DNA from 4 places in the Pseudomonas taetrolens genome. Region 4 is predicted to be linked to each of the others. Evidence: riboswitches for the same ligand, from Rfam matches in the RefSeq annotation. Region 4 holds a riboswitch; each other region holds the start of a gene.

Region 1 (7,975 bases), 1.1 Mb from region 4:
GCGTTGTCACGCAGCACCCGGGCCAGTTCGACCGGTTCTTCAATCAATCCCCAGTGCGCCGGACGACGTTCGCGATGATGACGCACGCGCTCGTTCATCTCGCCATCCAGCGGCTGGCTGGTCGCAATGTAGGTCACTGCGAGCCCGGACTCGCTCGCCAGTTTCTCGGCCAGGCGGCTTTTGCCAGAACGGGCACCGCCCAAAATCAGCTGCAACATGTCAGGGATGCTCCCGGCTCAGACCACAAAGTGCTCGCAAATAAGCAGTGTCCAGGTGGTTTTCCACCAGGTCGGCCAGACGCTCGATATCCCGCTCACGCAGTGCGTGGTAATCCACCGCCTGCACGTCCTCCAGCCCGGCCCAGCGCAGCAGCGCGCTGCAAGCGGCAGGCGACTCGAACAAACCATGCAGATAGGTGCCCAGAACTTGTCCGTCCGCACTTTGCGCGCCGTCGCAACGACCGTCATCGAGATGCACCATCGGCTGCTCAAGAGCAACGCCGGTGGTGACGCCCGCGTGAATTTCGTAGCCAGTGACTTCAGCGTTTTCCAGCTGCAAATGCCCGCGCACGTTACGCAGCTGTTTTTCGGCCTCCAGCTCGGTACTGAATGCCAGCAAGCCCAGGCCGCTGCTTGAGCCCGGCGCACCCTCGAGCCCCAGCGGGTCATGGACCTGCTCGCCGAGCATCTGCAGGCCGCCGCAAATCCCCAGCACTCTTCCGCCATAGCGCAGGTGACGGTTGATCGCCGTGTCCCAGCCATTGGCCCGCAGATAGGCCAGATCGCTGCGCACGCTTTTGGAGCCCGGGAGAATGATCAGGTCGGCCGACGGAATCGCCTGTCCGGGGCCCACAAACTGCAAATCCACCTGCGGATGCAAACGTAATGGATCGAAGTCCGTGTGATTGCTGATCCGCGGCAATACCGGCACCACGACCTTGAGCACACGTTCGACCTTGTCGGTCTGACGCTGATCGATGCCGTCTTCAGCCTCAAGGTGCAAGTCCATCACATAGGGCAGAACCCCGATCACGGGCTTGCCGGTCCTCTGCTCCAGCCAGTCAAGACCAGGCTGCAGCAAAGCGATATCACCGCGAAAACGGTTGATGATGAAACCCTTGACCCGTGCCTGCTCGGTGTCGGACAGCAGCTCGAGGGTGCCGACCAAATGAGCGAACACTCCGCCGCGATTGATATCGGCGATCAACACCACCGGGCAATCCACCGCCTCGGCAAAGCCCATGTTTGCGATGTCTCCAGCCCGCAAATTGATTTCGGCTGGAGAACCCGCGCCTTCAACCATGACCACCGGATAGCCGGCACTCAGCCGTTGATGCGAAGCCAGTACCGCCTGCATGGCGATGGCCTTGTAGTCGTGATAGGCGACAGCGTTCATGCTGGTGACGGCTCGCCCATGGATAATCACCTGGGCGCCGGTGTCGCTATTGGGCTTGAGCAGCACCGGATTCATATCGGTGTGCGGCGCCAGCCCCGCGGCTTGGGCTTGCACGGCCTGAGCCCGGCCAATCTCACCGCCCTCGGCGGTCACGGCACTGTTGAGCGCCATGTTCTGCGGTTTGAAAGGCACCACGCCCACACCCTGGCGAGTCAACCAACGGCACAGGGCTGTGACCAGCGTGCTTTTACCGGCATCGGACGTGGTGCCTTGCACCATTAACGTGCTCATGGGTTTTCCTTGGTACAGGCCTCGGTGTACGCGGACAAGGCCTGCTCCAGCCGCAACCAGTCAGCGTCGTCGGCAGGCAGGCCAAAACGCACGCTGCTGTTGTGGGCAAACAGGCGCAGCAGGATGCCACGCTGCGCCATAAAGTCGTAAAGACGCTCGGCGTAGGGCGTGGCCAGCCACTGAAACAACGCGCAGCCTCCCTGGGGCGACAAGCCGTGCAGCGTCAACAGCGCCGCCAATCGTTCGCTGGCCAACTCGCTGCGTTCACGCTGGCGAACATGGGCTTCGGTGTCGACCAGACACGCTTGGCCGACAATCCGCGTCGGCCCGCTCACTGCCCAGGGACCGACTTGCTCGGCCAACAATTTGAGCAGTTTGAGTTCAGCCAGCACAAAGCCCAATCGAACCCCCGCCAAACCAAAGAACTTGCCAAACGAGCGCAACACGATCAGCCCGGCGCGGTGACTTTGCGCGGCCAGGCTCAACGCAGGCGTGTTGTCCATGAACGCTTCATCCACCACCAGCCAGCCACCCCGCTGTGCCAGCCGTGCATGCCAGGTCAGCAACTGCTCAGGCGTCAGACTCAGCCCTGTCGGGTTGTTGGGATTGACGACCACCAGCACATCCAGGCTGTCGAGGTAGAAGTCGACCTCTTGCTCAACCACTTCACGCACGATGTGCCCGTTGCGACGCCAGGCTTCAGCATGTTCGGCATAACACGGCGACAACACGCCGACCTTGCCGCCACGACGCAAACGAGGCAGCAACTGAATCGCGCACTGGGAGCCCGGCACCGGCAACACATTGGCGGCGCCGTAGTAGGTACAGGCCGCTTGTTCTAGCCCGTCATCGGTTTCCGGCAACCGCGCCCAGGCACGCTCGGGGATCACGGGAATCGCAAAAGGCCAGGGCGCCAGGCCGCTGGACAAGTCCAGCCATTGCGCCTCGGCGATGCCGTAGTGCAAGGACGCTTGGCGTAAACGTCCACCATGCTCAAGCATAGAATTCACTCCACATGCACAGGATCAAGAGCCACAGCCATACCCCTCGCTGCACCAGTTGCCAGCCACGGCCAATCGAGTCGGCATCGGCGGGCACGCCTTCACCCAGTTGCGCACGCTCATGCAGTTCACCGTGATAAATCGCCGAACCGCCCAATTCGACGCCCAAGGCACCGGCACCGGCCGCCATGACCGGCCCCGCATTGGGGCTGTCCCACTGCGGGGCCTGTTTGCGCCAGCACTTCAAGGCCAGGCGGGTTTTACCCAGTACGGCATAAGTCAGCGCCACCAACCGTGCAGGAATGTAGTTGAGCACATCGTCGATCCGGGCGGCGGCCCAGCCAAAACGCTCAAAGCGCTCATTGCGATATCCCCACATGGCGTCCAGCGTATTGCTCAGGCGATAGAGCACCACGCCCGGAGCACCGGCGACGACAAACCAGAAAATCGCGGCAAAGACCGCATCGCTGCCGTTTTCCAGTACGGACTCGGTCGCCGCGCGGGCGACTTCGGTGGAATCAAGTTCGCTGGTCTGACGGCTGACCAGATAACCGACCCGTGTACGTGCCTCCTCGAGATCATTGCTGCGCAAGGCTTCAGCCACGGGCTGCACATGTTCGCCCAGACTGCGCATTCCGAGCGCGCAGTACAACGCCAGGATATCTACCAGCCAGCCGATATAAGGCAGCCAGGACAGCGCAGTCGCCAGAATCGTCAGCGGAATGACCGTCAGCACCCAGGCGGTAACGCCATGACTGCGCCAGCCACGGCCGCCGGAATTGAAACGCTGCTCAACGCGACCGGCCATGCGGCCGAACGCGACCAGCGGATGCCAGCGCTTGGGCTCACCGAACAGCGCATCCAGCGCCACCCCGGCCACGCACAGCAACGCCACACTCATGGACTCACTCCCCAATAATTCTCATACACCAGCTCACTCAGCGGACGCGCGCGCGCCCACCCTTCCAACACCAGCATCGGCGCCGGATAAAAGGCCTCTACCGGCCCCAGACACAATACCGCCAAGGGCTTGGCACCCGCTGGCAACCCCAGTAAATCAGCCAGCGCCCGCGGCTCGAACAATGACACCCAGCCCATGCCCAGCCCTTCGACGCGAGCGGCCAGCCACAGGTTCTGGATCGCGCAGGACAACGAGGCCATGTCCATTTCGGGCAGGGTACGGCGACCGAATATGTGTTTTTCCCGGTCATCCATCAACGCGGCCACCAAAACCTCGGCACAGTCGTTGATCCCTTCGACCTTCAGGGTCATGAACTCATCGGAACGCTCGCCCAGCGCTTCAGCAGTACGCACCCGCTCCTCCTCCACCAGGGCCTGGACCTTGCCGCGCAACTCACGGTCGGTGATGCGGATAAAGCGCCACGGCTGCATCAGCCCCACACTCGGGGCCTGATGCGCCGCCTCCAGCAGGCGCGCCAACAACTCAGGCGCTACCGTGCCACCACTGAAGTGACGCATGTCACGCCGCTCGGCGATGGCCCGGTAAACCGCTGCACGCTCTTGGGGACTAAACGCGTTGTCGCTCATGGCACCTTCACGGCGCAGGGTGCGAACAGCGCAGCAATGGCCTGGGGGTTGGACGGAAAGTAAAAATGCACATAAGAAGCCGTCATTCGACCTTCGCGATAGACCGCTTCGGCCCCACGCCCACCGTTGGGACTAAGTCCGCGGGCGATGGGTTGCAACTCCGTATTGGTCAGCGAATGATGATAGGTATGACCGCGCAACAGCCCTTCAGGCATTTCCACGGCCTGCAAGGCCAACGCGGCCAGACGCTTTTGCATCGTTGCTTCGCCCGCCAGCAGCCCGACCAGCTCGGCACGCTGGCCGTCGGTATCGGTCAGGGCATCCAGCAGATACAGCATGCCACCGCACTCGGCCAGCAAGGGCTTGCCGGCGTCATGGTGTGCACGAATCGCGGCCAGCATCGAGCGGTTGCGTGACAGCTCAACGTGATGCAGTTCGGGATAACCGCCGGGCAAATACAGGCTGTCAGCTTCTGGCAACTGCGTGTCGCGAATCGGTGAGAAAAATACCAGCTCAGCGCCCATTTCCCGCAACAACGCCAGACTCGCACCGTAGGTGAAGGCAAAGGCCTCATCGCGAGCCACGGCAATGCGCACGCCGGCCAGCAATGGCTCGACCACCACCGGTTCAGGGGCTGCAAACTCGACCGCAGGCGGCAGCGCTACCTCGCAGGTGCTGGCCAGTGCATTGGCTGCCGCGTCGAGACGGGCATCAAGGTCATTCAGCTCACTGGCCTGGACCAGCCCCAGATGCCGGCTCGGCAGCTCAATCCCGGTTTCGCGGGACAGCGCGCCGTACCAGCGCAAGCCTTCGGTCAGGCTGCCTTCCAGCAACTGCGCATGGCGTACGGTTCCCACCCGATTGGCCAGTACTCCGGCAAACGGCAGGTCCGGCTGATAGCGCGCCAGGCCCAATGCCAGCGCGCCGAACGTCTGGGCCATGGCGGTGCCATCAATGACGCCCAGTACCGGAACCCCGAAATGCCGCGCCAGGTCGGCGCTGGAGGGTGTGCCATCAAACAAGCCCATCACACCTTCAATCAGGATCAGGTCCGCCTCTGCGGCAGCTTCCCATAGCAAGCGGCGACTTTCATCGGCACCCACCATCCACAAATCCACCTGATACACCGGCGCACCACTGGCGCGCTCCAGGATCATGGGGTCGAGAAAATCCGGGCCACATTTAAACACCCGCACCTTGCGCCCCTGATTGCGGTGCAATCGGGCCAAGGCGGCTGTAACAGTGGTCTTGCCCTGACCGGAAGCCGGTGCGGCAATCAATACCGCCGGGCAATGACGCGACTCTCTCATGCTGAAACACTCACAGTTCGATGCCTTTCTGAGCTTTGATACCGGCCTGGAAGGCATGCTTGATCACACCCATTTCAGTCACGGTATCAGCCAGATCAATCAATTCGGGTTTGGCGCCGCGCCCGGTGACCAGCACATGCTGCATCGGCGGACGGGCCTGCAGGTCAGCCAGCACCTGCTCAAGGTCGAGATAGCCATGCTTGAGGGCGATGTTCAGCTCATCCAGTACCAACAGGCCGATGGCGGGGTCACGCAGCATCTCGCGGGACACTTCCCAGGCCGCTTCGGCAGCCGCGATGTCACGCTGACGGTCCTGGGTTTCCCAGGTAAAACCTTCGCCCATCACGTGATAGCGCACCTGCTCCGGGAAACGGCGAAAGAACAGCTCTTCACCGGTGCTGTTGCGCCCCTTGATGAACTGCACCACACCACACTGCATACCGTGGCCCATGGCCCGGGCCAACATGCCAAATGCCGAGCTGCTTTTGCCTTTGCCATTGCCGGTCAACACCAGCAGCAGCCCGCACTCGTTCGGCGAGCTGGCAATGCGCTCATCCATGACGGCTTTTTTGCGCAGCATGCGCGCCTGGTGACGTTCGTCGCGTTCGGGGGATTCGTTCATGGCAGCTCTCCGTTGGGGCTGAATTAAGCAAACGGGAGGCGGGGGGAATTCAACAACGACACACCATCGCCCGCCGCGAGTGTGCTGGATGGATCAGGCCGGTCTCCGGGCTCATGAGCGGACCATCCCCAGGGACAGCACCTGACACGCGCCTTCCCATGTACAAGACACAGTGGCGTCCGGAGCTGGCCAGGCCATTGCGACGCGTAATGCGTGTCAATGAAATAGCGGCAGACCCTGGCGTGGCATTGACTCATTTACCGTTGCGGGGGCAGCGCCGGGATCGTGACGTTTGAACCGCTCCAACACGTCCTCACCGGCTTCCCTGTTTCACTCTGTCGACCGTTTGCCACAGAGCACCTGAAACAAGCGGCAAAGGTTAGAGGGTTGGGGGTGGAGCGTCAATTAAAGGTGCGCTGCAATACGCCTGAATACGCACACAAACCTGAACCTTTGAGGCGCTATGCTTCTCTATAGATTAACCCGCCCGGACCTTATGGAGATTCACATGTTCAAGTGCCAGCACGCTGTTGTCATCGCACTTGCGGCAGGATTGGCCGCCTGCGGTGAAACCTCGACCTTGCAAGTGAGCGACGGCACTGGACCTTCGCCGAAACTGCCCGAACCCAACAAGACGCTGATACCCACCGTCAATATCGCGCCTGCTGTTGGCTGGGCGCCCGGAGCCACACCCATAGCCGCTCCCGGGACTAAAGTGGCAGCATTCGCCGAAGACCTTGACCACCCCCGTTGGCTCTATGTACTGCCCAACGGTGATGTACTGGTCGCCGAAACCAATGCCCCGCCCAAGCCGGACGACAGCAAGGGCATTCGTGGCTGGGTCATGGAAAAGGTCATGGGCCGGGCCGGGGCTGGCGTACCCAGTGCGAATCGCATCACGCTGTTACGAGATGCTGACCACGATGGCATTGCGGAAACCCGTAGCGTGTTTATCCAGAATTTGCACTCCCCCTTCGGCATGACCCTGGTCGGCAATGACCTGTACGTGGCGGATGCCGACAAGTTGCTGCGCTTTCACTACCAGGCTGGCGATAACATCCTCAACACCCAACCCACCAAAGTGGTGGATTTACCGGGCGGCCCACTTAACCACCACTGGACCAAAAACGTCATTGCAAGCCCGGATGGTAAAAAGCTGTATGTGACCGTCGGTTCGAACAGCAACGTGGGCGAAAACGGCATGGATCAAGAAGAGGGTCGCGCCGCCATCTGGGAAGTTGACCCGGCCACCGGCAGCCACCGTATTTTTGCCTCCGGCTTGCGCAATCCTAACGGCATGGCTTGGGAGCCAACGTCCGGCAAGCTCTGGACCGCTGTCAACGAACGCGACGAAATCGGCAGTGACCTGGTTCCTGACTACATCACCTCAGTGCAAGACGGTGGCTTCTATGGTTGGCCTTACAGCTATTACGGGCAGCACGTCGACGTTCGGGTCGAGCCGCAAAATCCGGCACTGGTGGCCAAAGCCATAGCACCGGATTACGCCCTCGGCCCGCACACGGCTTCTTTGGGCCTGAGCTTCGCTGAAGGCAGCACACTGCCCAACCTTACCGAGGGCGCATTTGTAGGCCAGCACGGCTCCTGGAACCGCAAGCCGCACAGTGGCTACAAAGTGATTTTCGTGCCCTTTGCAGACGGCAAACCCACAGGCATGCCGGTAGACGTGCTGACCGGCTTCCTCAATACGGATAAAAAAGCCATGGGCCGCCCGGTTGGCGTAGTGATAGATAAACAGGGTGACTTGCTGGTAGCCGATGATGTAGGCAACAAAATTTGGCGGGTGTCGG
Region 2 (7,975 bases), 150 kb from region 4:
CGTACGCTTGGGCAGCGTGGCAGGCAACACAGGGGCTGTCGCTGAAGGTGCGCCGACCTGGATCAACATCACCATGCCCATTGCCAGGTGTGGAATGCACTGGATGCCGTAGAGGCCCGGGACGGCAAAGGTCTGCTCTGTCTCCTGGTTGATCTGGCCCTTGAACGCCTGTGCGCCTTCAGGCAGCACGTCCGGCAGGCTGGCGGCGTTGTGACCGCTCTGGGTCGGGATGAATTTGACCGTATCACCGGGGGCAATCTGCAGGTAGTCCGGCTCATACACCATGCCCGCGTGAGCACTGCGGGTGAGCATCTTGACTTCATGGACTTGTCCGAGCGCAGACGAGCAAAGAACGGCCGAGGCCAGTAATAGTGTCAGAGAAGAAATTCGCATGTGTCGCCATCCATAAAAACGATCAAGAGGAACGAAATCGCAGAATCTGCGCACCGTCAAAAGGGTCGGTCAGGTAATGCGCCTGCACGCCGAACGTGGTCAGCAACCGCTGTGGCGTCAGCACGGCCAGTGGTTCGCCCAGGGCCACCAGCCGGCCCCGGTCGAGGATTGCCAGTCGATCACAGCTCAATGCCTGATTGAGGTCATGCAACGCAATCAATGTGGTAACCGGCAGGGCCTGGACGCCTTTGAGAATGGCCAACTGATGCTGGATATCCAGGTGGTTGGCGGGTTCATCCAGCAACAGGATTTGTGGACGCTGGGCCAGTGCCCGGGCGATATGTACACGCTGGCGCTCGCCCCCCGAGAGGCTGCCCCAGGTGCGACTGCGCAAATGTGTGGCATCCACATCACTCAGTGCTTGCTGCACAATGGCATCGTCATTGCGCGACCACGGGCTCAGCGCCGAGAGCCAGGGCGTGCGGCCCAGGGCAACCGCGTCGAAGACACTGATCGAATCATGGGTGTCGGCCTGTTGCTCAACCACCGCGAGCATTTGCGCAATGCTGCGTCGGGACAGATGCTTGAACGATTGCCCCTGCATCTGGACGCTGCCGTGGCTGGCCGCACGCAAACCGGCCAGCAACTTGAGCAGGGTGGACTTGCCCGCACCGTTCGGCCCGACGATTCCCAGCGTCTCGCCGCGCCGGACATTCAGGTCGATGCCGTGCAGCAGTTCAACATCTCGAACCCGGTACCCCAGGTTTCGGCAACTCAGCACAGCTTCACCAACCAGGGACGCGATGGCATTCATCGGGCAGGCCTCCGGCCAATCAGGATCAAGGCAAATACCGGGGCGCCCACCAGTGCCGTCACCACGCCAACCGGAATCACCTGACCCTTGATCAGGGTGCGCGACAGGATATCGGCGGCGATCAGGAACAAAGCCCCGCCCAGGGCGCTGGCAGGCAGCAAACGCGCGTGGCCGGTACCCAGCAACAGTCTGGCGGCATGGGGGATGACCAGCCCGACAAAACCAATCGAGCCGACGATCGAAACCATCACGGCGGCGACCAATGCCGCACAGCTGATCAACGTGAACTGCACCCGCCGTACCGGGATGCCCAGCGAAGCCGCGGAGTCCGCACCGAAGGTGAAGGCATCCAGTGCACGTCGGTGCCACAGGCAAACCGCCAGGCCGAACAGCGCGACAGGCACCGCCAGCCCTACGGAGGGCCAACGCACGCCACTGAGATTGCCCAGCAGCCAGAACATGATGCCGCGGGCCTGTTCGGCGCTAGCCGATTTGGTAATCAAGAAGGCGGTGATGGCATTGAACAGCTGTGAGGCTGCAATACCCGCGAGAATGATCTGCCCGGTGCCGCTGGCCGGCCCGCTGACACGGGCCAGCAATATCACCAGGCCGAAGGCGGCGAGGGCACCGGCAAAGGCCCCCACAGACAGCGAGATCGCCCCGGCCCCCAAACCCAGCAGCGCCACCAGCACCGCGCCGGTCGAAGCCCCGGCGGAGATACCCAACAGATAAGGATCGGCCAGCGGATTACGCAGCAACGACTGCAGGATCACCCCGCACGTGGCGAGGCCCGCACCGCAGGCCGCAGCCACCAGTGCCCGGGTCAGCCGGTAGTTCCAGACGATGCCTTCGTCAATCGGGTCCAGCACATGCCCGGCGCTCCACAGCTTGTTGGCCAGCACCTGCAAGACCACACGCGGCTCAATGGCGGTTTCACCGATGGCGACACCGGCGAGCAGCATGCACAACAGCGTAGCGCCGGCCAACAGGGTGTGGATCAGCCGTGCCGTCATTTCGGCAGGTCGAAGCGGTTGATCGCTGTCGCGAGCGTTTCAAGGCCGTCGAACATCCGCAGGCTGGCCTGCATGGCGTGGGCGTCGAGGATAATGATGCGGTTGTGTCGGACCGCATCCATGTTGCGGGTCACAGGGTCGGTACGCAGGAATTCGAGTTTCTTCTGGTAATCATCAGCCGGGAAGCGACGGCGATCCATGCGCGCAATGATCAGGAACGTAGGGTTGGCCTTGGCGATGGTTTCCCAGCCTACGGTTGGCCATTCTTCGTCGGACGCCACGACATTGCGTACCCCCAGGGTGTTGAGCATGAAATCGGGGATGCCTTTGCGGCCGGCAACATAGGGGTCGATGTCCAGGTCGGCACTGGAAAACCAGAACAGCGCGCTGGTGTGCTTGAGGGCGTCACGGTTCAGCGCTGCGGTCGACGTTGCCACACGAGCCTTGAGTTCCGCATTGAGCTGTTCGCCCCGGGCCTGGACATCAAAGATTTCGGCCAGCTGGTTGATGCTCTTGTAGACCGTATCAAGCGTGAAGGGCTGCAAGCGGGTGCCATCGGCGCCCACCAGGTTGTCTTTGCCCTCACAGTCGGAAGGCATCAGGTAGGTGGGGATATTCAGTTCCTGAAATTGCTCACGAGTACCCACCACACCCTGCGGGCCCACCATCCATTCCAGTTGCGCCGTCACCAGTTCCGGGCGCTTGCCGATCACGGCCTCAAAGCTCGGGTCGTTATCAGCCAGGCGTTCAACCTTGTCGTTCTGGGCCTTGTACTTCGGCAGTACATCGTTGAACCACAGTGAAGTGCCGACCAGTTTGTCACCCAGGCCCAGGGCATAGAACATTTCGCTGTCGGCCTGGCCGATGGTCACGATCCGGCTCGGTGCGTGCTGAAAGGTGAGGGGAGTACCGCAGTTTTCGACTGTCAGGGGGTAATGCGTCGGGGCTGCTTGGGCGAGAGCGGATAAACCCAGACCGCTGATGAGGGTGACAAGGCGAGGCAACAGCATGATGCAATCTCCATTTGATCGTACACAGAACAGGGGGGTGTACAGCCTGGAAACACATCATCGAGCACTGCAACGAAGGCAGTGCAAGGCCGGTCACCGAAGTGCCACGCAGCAAGGATGTCCTCCCCGGACACCCCGCCGGTTAGTTTTTGTGTTCGCCGGCAGGTCTCCTGACTGATGCGTCATCGCCTGGCTCCAGCCTTCCCGGGGGTTATCCCAGTGGCAATCAAGGAGCAGGCTCAGCACCTACAGTTGCGGGGGCAGTTCCGGTTGATGCTCTGCGAGCACCTCGGATTCCCTTTTAATCCCATGCGGGGACCGGCGGCGGCATGTTAAACGAACACACAGCCGGGTGTCCGCATCAGAAGTATTTCAGCCATTGGATATCCCGGCGGCGGGCCTTCAGTCCGGCAAACCAGCGCACCGGCACATACAGCGCAGCCGCCAGTAACACCGAGGTCAGCCAGACCGGCCCGATGCTGTCAAAGCCGAAATAGTCGCCATGGTTGAGCCCGAACAGCGCAACACTCGCCAGGTACAGCAACTTGAGCACATACAGGTGCAACAAATAGAAGAACATCGGCGCGGCGCCAAATACCGCCAGGATGCTTATCCACTTGCGTTGCCCGGCGCGTTCAAAACCCAGCAACAGCAGCAGGCCCACGCCCAGCGTCAGGGCAAGGAACAGCAAGGACGGCGGGTATTTAGTGATGTTGAAAAAGCTCATCAGGGTCTGGATGGCATGGGCATGGGTGAACCACTGCGCCTCGCCGTAACCATTGAGCAGGCGCAAGGCGACAAAGCCCGACAGCGCACCTGCAGCGGCGAGCAATAAACAGCGCTGGCGGGTGGTTGCACTGGCAGCCCGGGCAAACCAGGGCCCCATGCAATACCCCAAGGCAATCACGCCGATCCATGGCAATACCGGATAGGACGTGCGCAGGCGCAAGCTGTCCGAAAATTCGATCCAGCCACGGTCATGCAGTATCGCCCACGGCACATGCATCACTGATCCGGGTGCAAAGTGCAGGCTGTCCAGCAGGTTATGCCCGGCAATGATTGCAACCCCCAGTACCAGCAGCAACGGTCGCGGCAGCCACACCAGCGCAGCCAGGGCGATCATGCTGATGCCAATCGCCCAGATCACTTGCAGGTAGATCACCGTCGGCGGGAACTGGAAGGTCCAGGCAAAATTGACCAGGGTGAATTCCAGCACGACCAGGAACAGGCCCCGCTTGAACAGAAACGCCGATACATCGCGTTTGCCCTGATATTTTTCGCCGTACAAAAATGCCGAAAGCCCAGTGAGCAGCACGAATACCGGTGCGCAAAGGTGCGCAAGCGTGCGGCTGAAAAACAGAGAAGGATCGGTGGCGTCGATGCTCATCGGATCGACCACCTGACGGTGCAGAAAGAAGGTTTCGCGCACATGGTCCAGCAACATGAAGATGATCACCAAACCCCGCAGGGCATCAATGGACAACAGGCGCTGGCTGGCTGGAGGAGCGGCGGAAGCGTGGAGAACGGAAGTCATGGAAGGATCGCTGGCAGAGGGCATTTAACAGTATTTCGTTATCTTATAACGTTTCTATTCTTCAGCGCCAGAGGCTGAACGCGGTAAATGAGCTGGTGGTGTGCGAGGCGCAGATCTCGTTAACAGAACGCTTCGCAGGAAATGGATATCGATCTGCAGGATTCGGCTATTCCCCATAAATCCGTCTCCCTAGTCTGACTAAGGCTGAAAAAGCAGTTTCGACAATAAAAATAAGAGTAACGATGCCATGCGAGAAGTAGACGTTCATGCGGTCCGCTGTACCCCTCGTTTTGCCGATTTCTGGCCAGCACTCAGGAATGACTGCACACACCGCCAGACGACAGCTCTCGCACCACAATCAAGGCGCGGACGTGCCGAAAAAATCAACATAGCAGGCGCTTCACTGGTACTGGCCATCAGCTTTCCGGCACAGGCCGATTTTGTGGAGGACAGTCATCTAAGCCTCGGCCTGCGCAATTTCTATCTGGACCGCGACTTCAAGCAGAATGATGCCCCCAAATCCCGGGTGGGCAGCTGGAGCCAGGGCTTCGATCTGGTATTCAGGTCCGGGTTCACCGAAGGACCGGTGCAGTGGGGGCTGGATGCTTCCGGTCAGTATGCCTACCGCCTGGATGGTGGCGGCGGACGAGGCCCGGATGCCGTCCTGCCTTACGACGACAGCAAGGGCCGACCGGTAACCGATTACGGTCGAGCCGGCGTGACCGGCAAGCTCAGGTTCGCCAACACCGAGGTCCGTGTCGGTGAGCATCGACCCACGCTGCCGGTGGCATACACCGACGACTCCCGGCAGTTGGTCACCACCTATGAAGGCGCGACCCTGGAATCAAAGGACTGGGCCGGGTGGACACTCAATGCGGGGCGCTTCTGGAAAATAGCGACCCGCGAGTCCAGCAATCGCGAGGATATCTATCTGTTCGGCGATACACCGCAACAAAGCAGCGACGGACTCAACTTTGCCGGCGCCCGCTATGACTTCAGCCCGACACTCAACGCTACTTACTATATAGCCCAACTCGAAGACATCTATCGCCAGCACTATCTGGCTGCGGCCCACACCACCCAGTTTGGTGAGGGCTACAGCCTTAAAACCGATGTTCGCTATTACAACACCCGCGAGGAGGGCGCCAGGCTCTCCGGCGATTTCGACAACCAGGCGCTGGGCCTCATGACCGCTCTGCGCAAAGGCGCACATACCTTCACCGTCGGCTACCAGCACATGAGTGGTGACGACGCCTTTCCCTTGCTCAACGGCTATGCGCCGCAACCTTACCTGGTCAACTGGTCCGCCGTTGCCTTTTACAAGGCAGGCGAACGCTCATGGCAGTTGCGCTATGACTACGACTTCGTCGCCATGGGGGTGCCCGGGCTGAAGTTCATGACCCGTTACCTGCGCGGCACTGATATCGATCGCGGAGCAGGGCAGCAGAACAACATTGAGAGCGAGCGCAATATTTACCTCAACTACGTCGTGCAAAGCGGACCCTTGCAAGGGCTTGGCTTCGACGCACGCAACATCCAGGTCAAGTCCCGCTACGGCGCCGATTTCACTGAAAACCGCCTGATCACCACGTACACCTGGAAATTCTGGTGACCGTGGTGCCCGCCCGCCATGAAAAGAGGTCTGCTGCCCAGGCAAGCGCCTGAGCACGCAGATTCGACGATAAAAACAAGAGTAACGATGCCATGCGAGCAATAGACGTTCACCCAATCATTGATAACGCACGCTTCAGCCGATTCCACTGGACGGTCGTAGCCCTCTGCGCACTGCTGCTGATCTTCGACGGTTATGACCTTTTCATTTTCGGCGTAGTACTGCCGGCAATCATGCAGGAATGGGGGCTGACCCCTTTGCAGGCGGGGGCCCTGGGCAGTTATGCGCTGTTTGGCATGATGTTCGGTGCGCTGACATTCGGCACGCTGGCGGACAAGATAGGCCGCAAGAAAGGTATCGCCATTTGCTTCACGCTGTTTTCGGCGGCGACCCTGGTCAACGGTTTCGCCAGCAACCCCACCGAATTCGGCATTTGCCGATTCATTGCCGGCCTGGGGTGCGGAGGATTAATGCCTAATGCGGTGGCATTGATGAGTGAATATGCCCCAAAACGCCTGCGCAGCACCCTGGTGGCCGTGATGTTCAGTGGCTACTCGCTGGGTGGCATGCTCGCGGCGGGTGTAGGGATTTACATGCTGCCAACGTTCGGCTGGCAATCCATGTTTTTTGCCGCCGCCGTCCCCTTGCTGCTCCTGCCGCTGATTCTCTGGTGGCTGCCTGAGTCGGTCGGCTTTCTGGTGCGTGAAGGGCAGACTGCCAAGGCCAGGCTGATCCTCGACAGGATCGATCCAATGCTGGCGCTGGATGCAACCGACACGCTGCACATGGCCGACACCAAAGGCCGCGGGGTGGCCGTACTGGAACTGTTCCGCGACGGTCGCGCAACCCGCACACTGTGCCTGTGGGTCGCATTCTTTTGCTGTCTGCTGATGGTGTACGCCCTGAGCTCCTGGCTGCCGAAACTGATGGCCAGCGCGGGATACAGCCTGGGCTCGAGTCTGTCGTTTCTGCTGGTACTGAATTTCGGCGGCATGGCCGGCGCGATTCTGGGCGGCTGGCTGGGTGACCGCTTGAATCTGGGCAAGGTTATGGGCGTGTTCTTCATTGCCGCGGCGCTGTCCATCAGCCTGCTGGGCTTCAAAAGTGCACCGGTGGTGCTGTACCTGCTGATCTTCGTCGCGGGCGCTACCACCATCGGTACCCAGATCCTGCTCTATGCCGGTACGGCTCAGTTCTACGGTCTGTCGATACGCTCGACAGGCCTGGGCTGGGCGTCCGGTATCGGCCGTAACGGCGCCATCCTCGGGCCGTTGCTGGGCGGTGCGCTGATGGGCATGAACCTGCCCCTGCAATTGAACTTCATCGCCTTCGCCGTCCCTGGCGCGGTGGCCGCATTGGCCATGGCGCTGTTTATCCTCAGCAGTCACCGTCACCAGGCCGTGTCGAGCGTCCTGATCACCGCCAAGTCGTAGCCCCTGGCGCCTTGCTCCCGCGTGGGAGCAGGGCGCTTACGACCTGTCATTGCCCACTGCCTTGTGCGAGTCATCATGAAAAACCTGCTCAAAGATTGTTCGTTATCGGCTGTTGTGGCCGGGATGATCGCCACCTTCATCTCCTATGCCGGCCCACTGGTTATCA
Region 3 (7,975 bases), 100 kb from region 4:
TGGTTGCCATTTGTCATAGGACAGTCGGACCCAGGTGGCGCCATAGCCTTTCAGGGCCTGGAAATAGTCCAGTGAAGGCGGCAGGCGATTGAAACTGTTGCCGCCGTGTTGCGGTGTGTTCCAGAAATCGATGGTTTCACCGGCCAGGGCGTTACTGTTCAGCAGCATCAGAGCGAGTGCTGACACCTGCAAGGTTCTAAGCATGACGTGACTCCTGAGAAGACGGTCCAGGGGTCGAACTTAGTCAGTTGCAGGTAAAGTGTCTGTCAGTCGCGTCCGAAACTTCAACGCTGGCCACGTGTTTGTGCAGGTTCAAACCGTACGGTTTTTGGCTTCGATCCATTGCGACATGTACTGCGTACTTTTGTGCTGGTGATGACGCAGCATGGCCCCGGTGAAGTTGTTGCGCCGGTGCTGCTCAAGGTGGGCGCGACAGGCTTCGATGCGTTGTACCAGTGCCGGACCATGAGTCGCTTGCAGGTAGCGCTCGGTCAACAGGGTCCGGCCGTGCTGCTGGGCCTGATGCCAGGCCTGGGGGTTTTGGTACAGCTCGACGGCGCGGGCTGCAATGGCGCCCGCGCTTTGCTCGATGGCACCGGCCCACGGCAGGTCGCCGTGCATGCCTTCAGCACCCACGGGGGTGGTGACATTGGGGGTGCCGCAGAGCATGGCGTCGGCGATCTTGCCTTTAATGCCCGCGCCAAAACGCAGGGGCGCCAGGCAGATTCGGGCGTTACTCATCACCGCCAGGGCGTCTTCGGCCCAGTTGAGGACATGAAAGCCTTGAGCCGGGTTATGCAGCGCGGTGGCTTTGGGCGGGGTATAGGCGCCATACACATGCAACTGCGCACCGGGCAGTTGCTGGCGGATCAGCGGCCAGATGCTGGTCTTCATCCACAGCACGGAGTCCCAGTTGGGGGCATGGCGGAAATTGCCGATGCTCAGAAAGTGCTGGCGCTGGTCATAGGGCACGAATGTTTCGGGGACGCTGTCAACCATCAGCGGACACCAGTGCAGCAGGGCCTTGGGCACCTGGAATTGCTCGGTCAGCAGCTCGATTTCGTATTCGGAAATCATCAGGTTCAGGTCACTGCGGTAGATCGCGGCAATTTCCCGTTGCGCCAGGTCAGTGCCGGCCATCTGCTCAAAGGTTTCGCCCCGGGCCGGGGCGAACAGACTACTGAAGTCGTCCTGGTCGGGGGTGTGCTTGAGCCGTGCCTTGAGCTGCTGCTGGCGGGCGTCGCGCAGGCTCTGCAAATCCGAGGTTTCCAGCACGCGCAAGGCGTTCGGGCAGTGCTTTTCGACGCGCCAGCCGAACTGCTCTTCCATCATGAAGCGGTCGAACAGGACGATGTCCGGCGCCAGTTCGCGAATGAACCCGTCAAAACTGCTGTTATTCAGCTCGATCGTGACTTCATCGATACCCAGCGCTGCCAAATCAGCCTTGTGTTCGCCAACCCCGGCCGGGCTGCTGAAGGTGATCTGCCAGCCGCACTGCAAAAAGCTCTCGATGATTTGCATCATGTGCCCGCCAGCGGCCGAAGAGCGCGGCTCGGGCCACACGTAACCGATAATCAGGACACGGGTAGGGCGAGTGGACGACATGAACAGATCCTTGAAGCGCTGAGGCTGAAAAAAAGCGGCAATTAAAACACATATGTACTACGGGTTTGTATGTGCTGTAGCCGCTGCCGCTGGCTGCGAGAGGGGGCACAGTCACTCGCTTCTTGAAGGCCCTTCGGCCCTTTTCGCCGTCTGCGGCAGCGGCTGCAAAGATCATGGGCAGCAGCGGTCGAGTGGCGTGAGGCCGCGTCCGCCACCCATTGACCTGTTACAAAGCACTGCGTAGCCTTGCGCGTTCGAGGTTCTTCGCGATGCGAAGCTAAGAAGGGAACGCGGTAAGCCGCGGCTGCCCCCGCAACTGTAAACGGTCAATTGCCCTGCCAGGCCACTGCTGAACCAGCGGGAAGGCGCAGGGCCGGTGTCAGCCCAGGTTGATGCCCAGCCGTAAGCCAGGAGACCTGCCTCGTGACAGATTCTTACTTCAACCGGGCGGGGTGATCCGGTGGCGAAGACTGACCGCGTGCACGTGCGGTCGTCGTCCCGTATGCCCGCCGCTTTGCCAAAGGGCATCCGATGAAAACACTGGCCAAAACCCCCGTCACCATCGTTACCGGTTTTCTCGGTTCGGGCAAAACTACCTTGCTGCGTCATATCCTCGATAACGCACAGGGCCGTCGCATTGCGATCATCGTCAATGAATTCGGCGAGCTGGGTATCGATGGCGAAATCCTCAAGCAATGCGCCATCGGTTGCACGGAAGAAGAAGCCAACGGTCGTGTCTACGAGCTGGCCAATGGCTGCTTGTGCTGCACCGTGCAGGAAGAGTTCTTTCCGGTAATGCGCGAGCTGGTGGCGCGCCGTGGCGATATCGATCATATCCTGATCGAAACTTCGGGCCTGGCCTTGCCCAAGCCGTTGGTTCAAGCCTTCCAGTGGCCGGAAATTCGCAGCGCCTGCACGGTGGATGCGGTGATCACCGTGGTCGACAGCCCGGCCGTTGCTGCCGGGACGTTCGCCGCGTTCCCGGATCAGGTCGATGCCCAGCGCAAGCTCGATCCCAACCTGGACCACGAATCGCCGCTGCATGAGCTGTTCGCTGACCAACTGGCCAGCGCCGACCTGGTGATTCTGAACAAAACCGACCTGATCAGCCCGGCCGACCTGGAAAAGGTTCGTGCTGAAGTCGCTGAAGAGCTGCCGCCAGCCGTGAAAGTTATCGAAGCCAGCAGCGGACGGCTGCCGCTGGACGTGCTGCTGGGCCTGGATGCCGGTTCGGAAGACCATATCGACGCCCGCCACAGTCACCACGACCATCACCACGATGGCGATGATGACCACGACGATCACGATCACGATGCGTTCGACTCGATTTCCATCGAACTGCCGCAGGCTGAAGAGCGCGCACTGATGCAGGCCCTGAGCCAATTGGTGGTCGCCCACGGCATTCTGCGGGTCAAAGGCTTTGCCGCCATTCCGGGCAAGTCGATGCGCTTGCTGATCCAGGGGGTGGGCACGCGTTTTGACAAGCACTTTGACCGCGCCTGGGCGCCAGACGAGCCGCGTACCACCAAACTGGTGCTGATCGGTCAAGACCTGGACGCGGCGTTGCTTGAGTCCACCTTGCGCACAGCGTTGAGTGCTTAAACCATGCATTTGCTCAGGACCCAGCCCGGTGGCTTTGTAGCGGACGACAATATTGCCGACCTCGGCCAGACCCCCGCCGAGCTGGTGATCCTGTGCAGCGGTGATTCAAGCCTGGCACTGCTCGCAGACGCTGCGCAGCAGTTGCCTGAAGATTATCCAAGCCTGCGTCTGGCCAACCCGATGCAGGTGCAAAACCATGGCTCGGTCGACTTGTATGTCGATGAGGTGCTGCAGCACGCCAAAGTGATTGTGCTGTCGTTGCATGGCGGTATTGGCTACTGGCGTTACGGCATCGAACGGTTGGTGCAGTTGGCCGAGCGCGGAGTGACGCTGATCCTGGTGCCGGGCGACGATCGTCCCGACCCGGAGCTCAGCGCCCTGAGTACGGTGCCGGCCGAGCACGCCGAGCGGCTCTGGCACTTTTTACGCCAGGGCGGACGACACAACGCGCTGCAACTCTATCGGTGCCTGGCCAGCCAATGGCTGGGCCGGGATTATCCGTGGGAGGAGCCGCGCACGTTGCCGCGTACGGCGATTTATCATCCGGTACACACCAGCCCTGGGCTCCAGGACTGGCAGGCCGACTGGCACGCCGGGCAACCCGTGGCAGCACTGCTGTTTTATCGCTCGCACTTGCAAGCAGCCAACACCGCTTTTGTCGATGTGTTTTGCCAGCGTTTACTGGCAGCCGGGCTCAATCCCTTGCCGATTGCCGTGGCCAGCCTGAAAGAACCGGGTTGTCTGAACATGGTTCAGGATGTGCTCGACGAGGTCGAGGCCGGGGTGATTCTGAACACCACCGGGTTTGCCCAGTCGAGCCCCGAAGCGCCGCATCTTCGACCGTTTCGACGCAATATCCCGGTGATCCAGGCGATCTGCGCCCAGGACAATCAGCCCGGCTGGGAAGCCAGCGAGCAGGGCCTGGGGCCCCGTGACCTGGCCATGCACATTGCCTTGCCCGAGCTGGATGGCCGGATCATCAGCCGCCCGATCAGCTTCAAGGACCTGGCATGGCGCAGCGAACGCAGCCAGTCGGATGTGGTGTGCTACCGCGCCCACCCCGAACGCATGGACTTTGTCGCTGAGCTGGCACACCGCTGGATCGAGCTGGCCCGCCTCCCGAACCCGCAAAAGCGCATCGCCCTGATTCTGGCCAACTACCCGACCCGCGATGGTCGAATTGGCAATGGCGTGGGACTCGACACCCCGGCAGCCGCGCTGAATATCCTGCGGGCCTTGCAGGCGGAGGGTTATCCGCTGGACGCGGAGTTGCCCGAAACCGGCACGGCGCTGATTCAAGCCTTGTTGGGCGGCGTCAGTAATGACCTGGATACCCTGGATCTGCGGCCTTGCCAGCAAAGCCTGGCCCTGGATGACTACTGGGCGATGTTTCAGCGCTTGCCCGAAGTCAATCGCCAGGCGGTGCTTGAGCGCTGGGGCGGACCGGAAAACGATCCGATGTTCCGCAATGGTCGCCTGATGATCGCCGGTTTGCGCTTTGGCCTGACCTTTGTCGGCATTCAGCCGGCCCGCGGCTATCAGGTCGATGCCAGCGCGGTGTACCACGACCCGGACCTCGTGCCGCCACACGCCTATCTGGCGTTCTACTTCTGGCTGCGCAACACCTATGGCGCCCACGCCGTGGTGCACGTCGGCAAGCACGGCAATCTGGAATGGCTGCCCGGCAAGGGCGTCGGGCTGTCGGAGCATTGCTGGCCTGACGCCATTCTCGGCCCGATGCCCAACGTGTATCCGTTTATCGTCAACGATCCGGGCGAGGGCGCTCAGGCCAAACGCCGCACACAGGCGGTGATCATCGACCATTTGATGCCACCGCTGACCCGTGCCGAAACCTATGGCCCGCTGCGCGATCTGGAGTTGCTGGCCGACGAATATTACGAAGCGCAATTGCTTGATCCGCGTCGAGCGCAGGAGCTGCAACGGGACATTCTCAAACTGGTGCGCGAAACCCGTATCGACCGTGAGTTGCAGTTGGATGAGTCGCTGGGCAGTGACGCAGATGCAGCCATTTGGCTGCCTCGCCTGGACACTTACTTGTGCGACCTCAAAGAGTCGCAAATCCGCGACGGCCTGCATATTTTCGGCGAATCGCCAGCCGGGCGCTTGCGCATCGATACGTTGCAGGCCTTGTTGCGAATTCCCCGTGGCGACGGGCGCGGCGCCCAATCGAGTGTCTTGCGGGCGCTGGCCAACGCGTTCGAGCTGTGTTTCGACCCGCTGGACTGTGCGCTGGCCGAGCCTTGGACGGCGCACCAGCCCCGTGAACTGCAGCGGCTCAACGACGAAGTGTGGCGCACCGCCGGCGATACCCGTGAACGCCTGGAGTTGTATGCCGCACAGCTGATTGAACAGGCCCTGAACGGAACGCTGTGTTTGCCCGAGAGCGAACAATGGGCCGATGTGCGGGCCATTTTTGCCGAACTGCTGGCCGGTGTGGCACCGCGACTGGATGCTTGCGGCCCGGCTGAAATGCAAGGTTTGCTGGATGCCCTGAGCGGGCGGTTTGTACCTGCCGGGCCCAGCGGTGCGCCGAGTCGCGGGCGGCTTGACGTACTGCCGACCGGGCGCAATTTCTTCTCGGTAGATGTGCGCAACCTGCCCACCACCACTGCCTGGCGCATCGGTTTTCAGTCGGCCACCCTGATCCTTGAGCGGCACTTGCAAGATCACGGCGAGCATTTGCTTCAGCTGGGCTTGTCGGTGTGGGGAACCGCAACCATGCGCACCGGCGGCGATGATATCGCGCAGGCCATGGCGCTGATGGGCGTGCGCCCGGTGTGGGCCACGGGCAGTCAGCGGGTGGATGACTTCGAAATCCTTCCGGTCAGCCTGCTGGATCGCCCTCGGGTTGACGTCACGCTACGGGTTTCGGGGTTCTTCCGCGATGCCTTTGCCAACCTGATCCGCCTGTTTGATGCGGCGGTACAGGCCGTGGCAGCGCTGGATGAACCGGACGAACTGAATCCACTGGCCGCCAAGGTACGCAGTGAGCGCGAGCAACTGGAACGTGAAGGGCTGACACCCGAGGCCGCGGCGCGGCAGGCGGGTTGGCGTGTGTTCGGGGCCAAACCCGGCGCCTATGGCGCAGGCGTGCAAGGCGCGATTGACGGGCGTTTGTGGGAAAGCCGTGATGATCTGGCCGAGGTGTACCTCAACTGGGGCGGTTATGCCTATGGCGCTGCCGATGAAGGCACCGCGGCCCGTGGCCAGTTCGCCCGGCGCTTGAGCCAGGTGCAGGCGGTGGTGCAGAACCAGGACAACCGCGAACACGATGTGCTCGACTCCAATGATTACTATCAATTCCAGGGTGGCATGCTGGCGGCTGTCGAAAGCCTCAGTGGCCAGCAAGCCGCAAGCTATCATGGTGACCATAGCCAGCCGGACCTGCCGAAAATCCGTACGCTCAAGGAAGAACTGAACCGGGTCATACGCTCCCGGGCAGCCAATCCGAAGTGGATCGAAGGGGTCAAGCGCCATGGTTATAAAGGCGCGTTCGAAATGGCCGCGACCCTCGACAACCTGTTCGCGTTCGATGCGACCACCCAGTTGATCGACGACCATCAATACGCCTTGCTGGCTGATGCCTATGTGCTGGATCCGGACACCCGCGAGTTTGTCCGCGAGCATAACCCGCATGCCCTGCGCGACATGACCGAACGCCTGCTTGAAGCTCAGCAGCGCGGGTTGTGGAGCGAGCCGGGCGAATACCGCGAAGCGCTGGAAAACCTGCTGCTGGACATAGAAGAAGAGTGACGGGCTTTTTGAAGTGATCAACATTCTGCCATTTGGAACCCTAAAACATGACTGACACCCCGCATTTCCCGTTATCGGCGGTGGTCGGCGCGCACGCGTTGAAGCTGGCGCTGTACCTGACGGCGATCGACCCGAAAATTGGCGGTGTGCTCATCGAAGGCCCGCGCGGCATGGCCAAGTCGACCCTGGCCCGTGGCCTGGCGGATCTGCTTGCCAGTGGCCAGTTCGTCACCTTGCCGCTGGGCGCCACCGAAGAGCGACTGCTGGGCACACTGGATCTCGACGCGGCGCTGGGGCAGGGCAAGGCTCAGTTCTCGCCGGGGGTACTGGCCAAAGCCGATGGCGGCGTGCTGTATGTCGATGAAGTGAACCTGCTGGCGGACCATTTGGTAGACGTGCTGCTGGATGTGGCCGCCAGCGGCACCAACGTGGTTGAGCGCGATGGTATCTCCCATCGGCATGCCGCACGCTTTGTGCTGATTGGCACGATGAACCCTGAAGAAGGGGAGTTGCGCCCACAACTGCTCGACCGTTTTGGCCTGAATGTGGCCATGAGCGGGCAGCCGCTACCGGCCGAGCGCAGCGACATCATTCGTCGGCGACTGGATTTTGATGCCGATCCCCAGGGGTTTTGTGCCCGCTGGGCAGATGAGCAGGACCGCTTGCGACAACGTTGCCAACGGGCCCGCGAGTTATTGCCCCAGATTGCGCTGGATGACGTCTCATTGGCCGCCATCAGCGAACGCTGTTTTGCGGCCGCCGTCGACGGCATGCGCGCTGACCTTGTGTGGCTGCGGGCGGCGCGAGCCCATGCAGCATGGCGCGGGGTGCAGGCAATCAGTGCGGAAGATATCGAGGCTGTGGCCGAATTTGCCCTGCGTCACCGACGCCGTGAACAGTCGGCGCAAGCCCCAACGCCGGATCAGCCGCAAGCGCCATCCGGCTCGGCTTCGTCCGGTGCCGGGCAAGGTCAATGGGGCGAAATGCCCGCACA
Region 4 (7,975 bases):
CTGGCGATAGCGCGCGGCTTCGATGGACATGCCGATATTGTCGGCAATCAACTCGAACAGTTCGATATCGCGCTGAACCAGCGGCCGCAGAAAACCCAGTTCGACAACCCCGTTAACCCGGTCATCGTCACTGGTCGGCACGATAATCACGCTACCCGGCGTGCCTTCGCCCAGCCCTGAACTGACCTTGAAATAATCCGCCGGAACATTGTCCAGACGGATCAGTTGATCCTGTTGCGCGGCCTGACCGACCAGGCCTTCATCGTTATGGATCAACTGGTCCCGGGCTTCCTGCTCCCTGGAAAACCCGTAGCTGGCCACACGCTTCAGACCGCCATGGTCTTCACGCACATAAATGGCGCCGACCACCGCGCCCAGGTACTGGGCGCAAAACTGCAGAATGTTGCGCCCCAGCATGTTGAGGGTCAGGCGGCCCAGCACCTGTTCCGCCAGTTCGGTTTGCCCGTTACGCAGCCAGCCCTGATGCTCCAGGCGTTTGGCCGTCTGCAGCTGCGACGCCAACGTCGCGCTGTAACTGCTTGATAGATTGAGCAAATCACGGCGACCAATGTAGGCGAGAAGACCACTGACACCCAGGACAAAGATCAAATACAGACCGATGCTGATAAACGTCGTGCGGCTCACGTCCGTGCTGCGCGCCACACGCAACTGCTGCTCCATCGCAATGAAGTTGTCGAATTCCTTACGCACCTGATCACTCAGTTGCTTGCCGCGCCCGGCCTGAACGGCAGCGCTGTAGTCACCGTGATTACGGCGCATGTCAATCATCGACTGGGCGTACTCACTCCAGTCCAACTGCAAGGTTTCCAGGCGCTTGAGGCGATCGACCTGCTGCGGGTTATCACTGACCATGTTTTGCAGAGTCAGCAGTTGAGCCTTGATTTGCGGTTTGGCCACTTCATACGGGTCAAGGAAATGCTCATCACCGGTAATCAGATAACCGCGCATGCCGGTTTCCAGATCGACTGCCAGTCTGACGGCCTCATTGGCATTGCTGATCACCCGGTCGGTGTGCTCGAGCCACTGCATCACGGTCAACAAGTAGCTGATCATCGCCACAAACAGCACGGCGCTAAGCACGCCCACACCCAAGGGCAAACCGACGTTGCGACTCAGGAGCTTGCGGAAGCTTTTCTCATCAACTGCTGCAGGTGATTTCATTTTTTCTGGCCCGTGGACAGTCATAAAAAACCGCAAGTTTGCCGGATAACCCCCGGTACAAGCTATTTTCTTACGCGAAATCGCTAAATTTCTTACATAAATCTGCCTACACCTATCGCTAAGCGCTATTCTGGCAGAACTTGTACAGACGTAATTTTTGTACAGGCGCGGATACATGTCCGGGCTACATCTTGGCACTGCCTGCCAGCACTCCCTGGCCCCTTCACCCGCGCTCAATATTTTCTTGGGGTAACCACTATGCCTGCAACACCCTCCACCATCCTGGTGGTCGAAGACGACGACATCGTGCGCATGCTGATTGTCGACGTACTACAAGAGCTGGGTTTCAGCGTGCTTGAGGCTGACGGCAGCGCGCGGGCAATTGAATTGCTTGAAGATACAAATCAGCGTATTGATCTGCTGATGACCGACGTCGGACTACCAGGCATGGACGGTCGGGCGCTGGCACAAAAAGCCCGTGAGCTGCGCCAGTCACTGCCCATCCTGTTTGCCAGTGGCTACGCGGATACCGTTGAGGTTGAGGAAGGCATGGCGATAATTGGCAAACCGTTCTCGATTGATCAGTTACGGGACAAGGTCAAAAGCATGCTGGGGATCTGACCCGGCTTTTTGCAGGCCATGGCGAATTGACGGTGGCTTGCCGCTGTGCTCTCCTACACATCTTGTATCAGGTGCCCTTCACTGGGTGAAACGGGAAACCGGTGCGTCAGGCGTTAATCGCCCTGACAAGTCCGGCGCTGCCCCCGCAACGGTAAGCGAGAGAAACATCTAATCCACTGTGCTCAGGCATGGGAAGGTGATGTTGCAGGCTCAGATGGCATGAGCCCCTCGCAAGCCCGGAGACCGGCCTGGTCACGTAAATAACAAACCCGCGGTGGGCGGGCGCTGTTGAACCCTGCGAGCTTCGTTCGCGGGTTTGTTGCGCTCTGATGCCCGCTGCCTGACCCGAGGCCAGCGCCATGTCCATCAGCACCCGCCACACGCACTCAGCCACCGCCGCCACGTCCACCCGTAGCCAGCGCCTTGCCGTCGCCATCGGTGCCACGGTGCTGGGAGCTTTCCTCGTCTACTTTGCAGGCTTCTCGCATATCGAGGCCGTTCACAACGCAGCGCATGACACCCGTCACAGCGCGGCCTTTCCGTGCCATTGAGACTGCCTGCCATGATCAAGCGTATTGCTCAAACCGCCGGGTTCACCGGCTTGCTGGCCGCGTTGTTGCTGACGGTGCTGCAAAGCCTGTGGGTCTCCCCGCTGATTCTCCAGGCAGAAACCTACGAAACACCGGCTGCCAGCGAAGTACATGAACATGCAAACAGCAGCGTAGCCGGCCATGCCCACGACGCTGAAGCCTGGGAACCGGAAGATGGCTGGCAGCGCGTGCTGTCGACCACAGGTGGCAATCTGGTGGTTGCGGTGGGTTTTGCCCTGATGCTCGCCGGCCTGTACACCTTGCGCAGACCCACGCGCACCTCTCAGGGTTTGCTCTGGGGCCTGGCCGGTTATGCCACGTTCTGCCTGGCGCCAACCCTGGGCCTACCACCCGAGTTGCCAGGCACGGCGGCGGCTGACTTGCTGCAACGGCAGATCTGGTGGATCACTACGGCCGCCTCGACCGCTGTCGGCATTGCACTGCTGGCCTTTGGCAAACATTGGGCGTTGAAGCTACTGGCGGTGGCCATCGTGCTGGTACCCCACGTCTTTGGCGCGCCTCAACCGCTGGTGCATTCCAGTCTGGCCCCGCAAGAACTGGAATCACAGTTCAAGATCGCCTCGCAATTGACCAACCTGGCGTTCTGGCTGGCCCTGGGTGTTATCAGCACCTGGTTGTTCCGGCGTAATCCGCAGGATCAATACCCGGCATGATGAGGCCCGCCTCGGCGCCCGTCCTGGTGATGGGCCTAGGCTGCCGCCAGGGTTGCAGTGCTGATGATTTATGGGCACTGATCGAAGCGTCACTCAGGGAGGCCGGGATTGCCCTGAGCGCGATCTGCGGCCTGGCCAGTATCGAACACAAACGCGGGGAGCCGGGGCTGATCGAGCTGGAGGCACGGCTCGCCTTGCCATTGACCTTGTTCAATGCCGAGCGGCTAGCGCCTTATGCATCACAGCTCAGCCAGCGCTCGGCCATTGCATTCGAGCAAACCGGTTGCTTTGGCGTTGCGGAAAGTTCAGCCCTGGCGCTGGCCGGGCAACTGGCTGGCACCCCGGCACGCCTGTTGATCACCCGCAAGCATTCGCCGGTGGCAACCTTTGCATTGGCCTGCGCCGGGTAAAAACCGGGATAATCCCCTGCCTCACTATGAGCGTTGTTCAAGAACAGCTCTATCTCGACCTTTTCCAGAGACTGCCATGACTGTTTATTTCATCGGTGCCGGGCCCGGCGATCCAGAGCTGATTACCGTCAAGGGCCAGCGCCTGATCCGCAGCTGCCCGGTGATCATTTACGCGGGCTCGCTGGTGCCGGCCGCAGTACTTGAAGGCCATCAGGCTGAACAGGTGATCAATAGCGCCGAGTTGCACCTTGAGCAAATCATCGCCCTGATCAAGGCCGCAGACGCCAAGGGCCAGGATGTAGCCCGGGTACACTCCGGCGATCCTTCGCTGTATGGCGCGATTGGCGAGCAGATTCGCTGCCTGCGTGAGCTGGGTATCGCCTTCGAGATCATTCCCGGGGTCACCGCCACCGCCGCCTGCGCCGCGATACTCGGCGCAGAATTGACTCTTCCGGATATCTCGCAGACTGTGATCCTGACCCGCTACGCGGAAAAAACCGTGATGCCGGCAGGCGAAGAACTGGCCAGCCTGGCACAGCACAAGGCAACCATGGCGATTCATCTGGGGGTGAAGAACCTTGAGGCGATCGTCGCCGAACTGACGCCACACTACGGCAGCGACTGCCCGATTGCCGTCATCCACCGTGCCAGCTGGCCCGATCAGGACTGGGTACAAGGCACTCTGGTAGACATTCTGGCGAAGGTTCAAGCCAAGGGTTTCAAACGTACAGCGTTGATTCTGGTGGGACGGGTACTGGCCAACGACAGCTTCTCGGCTTCTTCGCTGTACCGCGCAGGCCATGCGCATCTGTACCGGCCCTGAATCACCCCACACGACACAGCCGCCCTGTGTCGTGGGCATAAAAAAACGGTGCTCACGGGGCACCGTTTTTTCATCTGCCTTGCAGCGAACACCCTGTTACCGATGACTCAGTAGTAGGCGTTTTCTTTCTGCGAGTGGTCGGTCACATCACGTACACCCTTGAGCTCCGGGACTCGCTCAAGCAGGGTACGCTCGATGCCTTCACGCAGGGTAACGTCCGCCTGGCCGCAGCCCTGGCAACCGCCACCGAACTTGAGCACCGCAATACCGTCTTCAACCACTTCGATCAGGCTGACCTGACCGCCGTGACTGGCCAGGCCCGGGTTGATCTCGGTTTGCAGGTAGTAGTTGATGCGCTCGTTGATCGGGCTGTCGGCATTGACCATCGGCACTTTGGCGTTTGGTGCCTTGATGGTCAGCTGGCCACCCATGCGATCGGTGGCGTAATCCACCACGGCATCGTCAAGGAACGGTTCGCTGAACGAATCGATCCAGGCCGTAAAGGTTTTCAGGCCAATGGCCGTATCTTCAGGTTTGACTTCAGCCGGCTTGCAGTAGGCAATACAGGTTTCAGCGTACTGGGTGCCGGGCTGGGTGATAAAGACGCGGATGCCGATGCCCGGGGTGTTCTGCTTGGACAGCAGATCAGCCAGGTAATCGTGGGCGGCGTCGGTAATCGTTATGGCGCTCATGGAATCTCCTCGCAGACATGGGGCGCAGTTTACGCCAATCGGCGCGCCTGACAAAGTCCTAGTATTTTTGTCAGGAAAGCAGCACCCCAGGTATTCAAAATAACCGGGCCTTTACAGGTTCTCGTAGCGGTTCATGTCCAGCACGCCCGCCTCGACCGGGTCGGTTTCATTAATGTACTCGCCAATATCATGGAAGTACTGCCAGAACTGCGGGTGGCTGCGGCGAACGCCCCAGCGCTCGACGATGGCGTCGAAGCTTGCCTGATCACGGGATTTCTCCATCGCCTCAACGAACGCTTCAACCTCTGCCGCCGGAATGTTGAACATGAAGTTCGGGTAACTGCTGAGCACGCCCGGATACAGGGTCAAGGTGTCCAGCCCGGGTTGCAGACGGTACTCCTCGCCCATCATGAAGGCCACGTTGGTGTGCGCCCGATTGCGCAGCGCGCTGTAAAACATCCGTTTGCCGCTGGCACCTTCGACCCTCAACATGCTCGCTTCAGGCATGCGGTTGATCACTGCCAGCCCGGCCGCAGGACGTGATGCCAGACGGCTCAGGGCCTGCTCGGCGTACTGGAACTCCTGATCAATGCCCGGGCGAGAACAATACGCTCCCGTGCAACGGTTGATCGGATCGGGACGCGCATTCAAGGTACCGGTACGCTCGATCAGCTTGAGCGCAAAGTCACGCTTCGGATCGGCTGGATCGAGCTTGATCCCGGTCGGGGTATCGGCATCGATTTTCTGGTAGTCCATCCACATTTTCAGCTTGCCGCTGTTCTGGTACCAGTCCCCCAGAATCCCGGCTCTCTGCCCGGCAGGCATCAGGCGCAAGAAGTTGACCTCGGCGCCGTTGCGGATCAAGTCAAAGTACAGGCGGGTCTGGGCCTGATGGGCAACGTTGCCGTACACATCGAAATTGACCGCCAGCTGATAATAGGTCCGCTCCAGCAACGGGTAATCGAACAACCACATCGTCTGCGGTACATCTCCGATCAGGCCCTTGCTGACGCTGGCGCTGTCGAAGTGACGGAAGATCGTCAACAAGGCGTTGTCGTTGCCCGCCCACAGGGTTGACCAACTGGGCGGCGGCATGTCGGCATAGGCGTCCTGACGCAACTGTTCGTAGTCATTACGCTTGTCCCGGTAGTTGTGCCACAGGGAAATGATGCTGCCCACATTGTCGATCTGCCCGGGCATTGCCAGCAATGGGGTGGCTTCGCCGCGGTAAGCCGCATCGGTCACGTAACGGTCGTGCGCCGGCTCCTGGAACACGGCCCAGAAGTTATCGCGAATCACGTCAGTAGCAATCTGCCCACGGCAGACGGGGCCGCGAATAAAGGTGCGCACGAAGTATTCGGCGTTGTCGAGCATGAACTGATAACGCGCCACTGCCGGGATGGCTTCGAACGTCTCGAACGGATTGGCCCGGCTACGCGGGCCATAACCCGGCAACCGCGTGGCGTGCCAGTCCCCGCTGTAAAACAATTGTTTGACCCGGGCCAGCTTGCGCGCGCCCATCGGATAGGTGATGTGGGTTTTATGCACGATCACGCCTTGCACCGGCATCATCCGGTAGTAAACCTCGGTACCCGGGTCATCGTTCGGACGCCGGGTTGCGATCAGGTCGATGGGCTGCCCGCTGGGCGTGCGCGAACGCACCCATTGAAAGAAATGCCCCGGCACGCCATTGTCGAAATAGGCGTGAGCCAGGAACAGATGCTCATACAACCAGCGGCCGACAAGCGCCTCGGTGGAGCCCGGGCGGTTGAGCAGCGCCTCCCACTCTGCAATCTGCGCGGCTTCGACAGGGCTGGGCTTGATTGCGTTTTGATCCACCGGCGCGCCTTGCGCCAGCCAGGTTTGCACCGTCAGGTATTGCTCGTCGGTCAGCCCGGTGACCGCCAGCGGCATGCCTTCCTTGGGGTGGCGCTGGGCGTAGGCGTTGAATTCGCCAGGGGCCGGGCAGGAATTCTCACGGTTGAGCCCCAACACAATCTCTTCCGGCAACTTGGCGTTGGGGGTCAGCGGGGCGCTGTGCCCCAGCTCCAGCATCCGTGCCATCAAGGCCGCTTGACCACCCTGAGCATCGAGCACCGAATAAAACCCTTTGCGCTGCCATGCCTGTGGACCGCTGGCATCGTAGAAGATCCGTGTCGGTTGCACTGCCGTAGTGCGGTCGCCCTTGTAGACAGGCACTTTGCTGGCACCGCGGGTTGCACCTTCGGCGCTACCGAGATTGAGCTGGCAGGCCGCATCGTTGCACGCATGGCAAGCAACACACTTTTCGGTAAGGATCGGCTGGATGTCCCGCGTGTAAGAGATCGCGGAACTGACCAGCGGAGTTTGACCCTGTGCTGTACTGCACACCACCAGCGTCACGGCGCTGGCGAGGAGGCGAAAAAACATGTGCCATTGTCCTGATATTAAATATGTCGCAATTCTACCCATGGAACGACTGCCAGAACATGAATGAAATTCATGTAAAACGACAAACGATCAAATCCCACGCAGGTTTGTTATGATTTGCCATCTTTTGCATGGCTCTAACAGGTAGTCCTATGTCTGACCGCAGCGCTCGTCTCCAAGCACTTCAGCACGCCCTCAAAGAGCGCATTCTGATTCTCGATGGCGGCATGGGCACTATGATCCAAAGCTACCGCCTAGAGGAACACGACTATCGTGGCACACGCTTCGCCGACTGGCCGAGCGATGTCAAAGGCAACAACGACCTTTTGATCCTCAGCCGCCCCGATGTCATCGGTGCCATTGAGAAGGCGTATCTGGATGCCGGTGCCGATATTCTCGAAACCAACACCTTCAACGCCACCCAGGTTTCCCAGGCCGACTACGGCATGCAATCGCTTGCCTACGAACTCAACGTAGAAGGCGCACGCCTGGCCCGCAAGGTGGCCGACGCCAAAACCCTGGAAACCCCGGACAAGCCGCGTTTTGTCGCCGGCGTGCTCGGCCCGACCAGCCG

Evidence for each region. Region 4 has a riboswitch for cobalamin ahead of DQN55_RS10470 (CbtB domain-containing protein). Riboswitches for the same ligand answer to the same signal wherever they lie in the genome.
Region 1: linked by a shared signal. The riboswitch ahead of cobO (cob(I)yrinic acid a,c-diamide adenosyltransferase) and the one ahead of DQN55_RS10470 (CbtB domain-containing protein) in region 4 are both predicted to bind cobalamin.
Region 2: linked by a shared signal. The riboswitch ahead of DQN55_RS11110 (ABC transporter substrate-binding protein) and the one ahead of DQN55_RS10470 (CbtB domain-containing protein) in region 4 are both predicted to bind cobalamin.
Region 3: linked by a shared signal. The riboswitch ahead of cobW (cobalamin biosynthesis protein CobW) and the one ahead of DQN55_RS10470 (CbtB domain-containing protein) in region 4 are both predicted to bind cobalamin.

The regions. Positions count from the first base shown of each region.
Region 1 covers NZ_LS483370.1:1,182,510-1,190,484, reverse strand. Annotated here, with positions in the region: gene cobU (bifunctional adenosylcobinamide kinase/adenosylcobinamide-phosphate guanylyltransferase) at 1-218, opposite strand, end outside; gene DQN55_RS05725 (cobyric acid synthase) at 220-1,686, opposite strand; gene cobD (threonine-phosphate decarboxylase CobD) at 1,683-2,687, opposite strand; gene cbiB (adenosylcobinamide-phosphate synthase CbiB) at 2,680-3,588, opposite strand; gene bluB (5,6-dimethylbenzimidazole synthase) at 3,585-4,235, opposite strand; gene DQN55_RS05705 (cobyrinate a,c-diamide synthase) at 4,232-5,545, opposite strand; gene cobO (cob(I)yrinic acid a,c-diamide adenosyltransferase) at 5,556-6,167, opposite strand; cobalamin riboswitch at 6,247-6,546, opposite strand; gene DQN55_RS05695 (PQQ-dependent sugar dehydrogenase) at 6,676-7,975, shown strand, end outside.
Region 2 covers NZ_LS483370.1:2,423,537-2,431,511, forward strand. Annotated here, with positions in the region: gene DQN55_RS11095 (pseudoazurin) at 1-393, opposite strand, end outside; gene DQN55_RS11100 (ABC transporter ATP-binding protein) at 416-1,207, opposite strand; gene DQN55_RS11105 (FecCD family ABC transporter permease) at 1,204-2,208, opposite strand; gene DQN55_RS11110 (ABC transporter substrate-binding protein) at 2,217-3,230, opposite strand; cobalamin riboswitch at 3,374-3,568, opposite strand; gene DQN55_RS11115 (acetyltransferase domain-containing protein) at 3,592-4,764, opposite strand; gene DQN55_RS11120 (OprD family porin) at 5,012-6,376, shown strand; gene DQN55_RS11125 (MFS transporter) at 6,469-7,809, shown strand; gene DQN55_RS11130 (benzoate/H(+) symporter BenE family transporter) at 7,885-7,975, shown strand, end outside.
Region 3 covers NZ_LS483370.1:2,376,820-2,384,794, forward strand. Annotated here, with positions in the region: gene DQN55_RS10890 (glycoside hydrolase family 5 protein) at 1-168, opposite strand, end outside; gene DQN55_RS10895 (glycosyltransferase) at 313-1,605, opposite strand; cobalamin riboswitch at 1,846-2,043, shown strand; gene cobW (cobalamin biosynthesis protein CobW) at 2,137-3,207, shown strand; gene cobN (cobaltochelatase subunit CobN) at 3,211-6,981, shown strand; gene DQN55_RS10910 (ATP-binding protein) at 7,029-7,975, shown strand, end outside; gene DQN55_RS10915 (vWA domain-containing protein) at 7,955-7,975, shown strand, end outside.
Region 4 covers NZ_LS483370.1:2,271,875-2,279,849, reverse strand. Annotated here, with positions in the region: gene DQN55_RS10480 (response regulator) at 1-1,182, opposite strand, end outside; gene DQN55_RS10475 (response regulator) at 1,441-1,803, shown strand; cobalamin riboswitch at 1,856-2,069, shown strand; gene DQN55_RS10470 (CbtB domain-containing protein) at 2,163-2,354, shown strand; gene DQN55_RS10465 (CbtA family protein) at 2,366-3,067, shown strand; gene DQN55_RS10460 (cobalamin biosynthesis protein) at 3,064-3,477, shown strand; gene cobM (precorrin-4 C(11)-methyltransferase) at 3,554-4,300, shown strand; gene nfuA (Fe-S biogenesis protein NfuA) at 4,408-4,992, opposite strand; gene DQN55_RS10445 (fatty acid cis/trans isomerase) at 5,104-7,401, opposite strand; gene metH (methionine synthase) at 7,554-7,975, shown strand, end outside.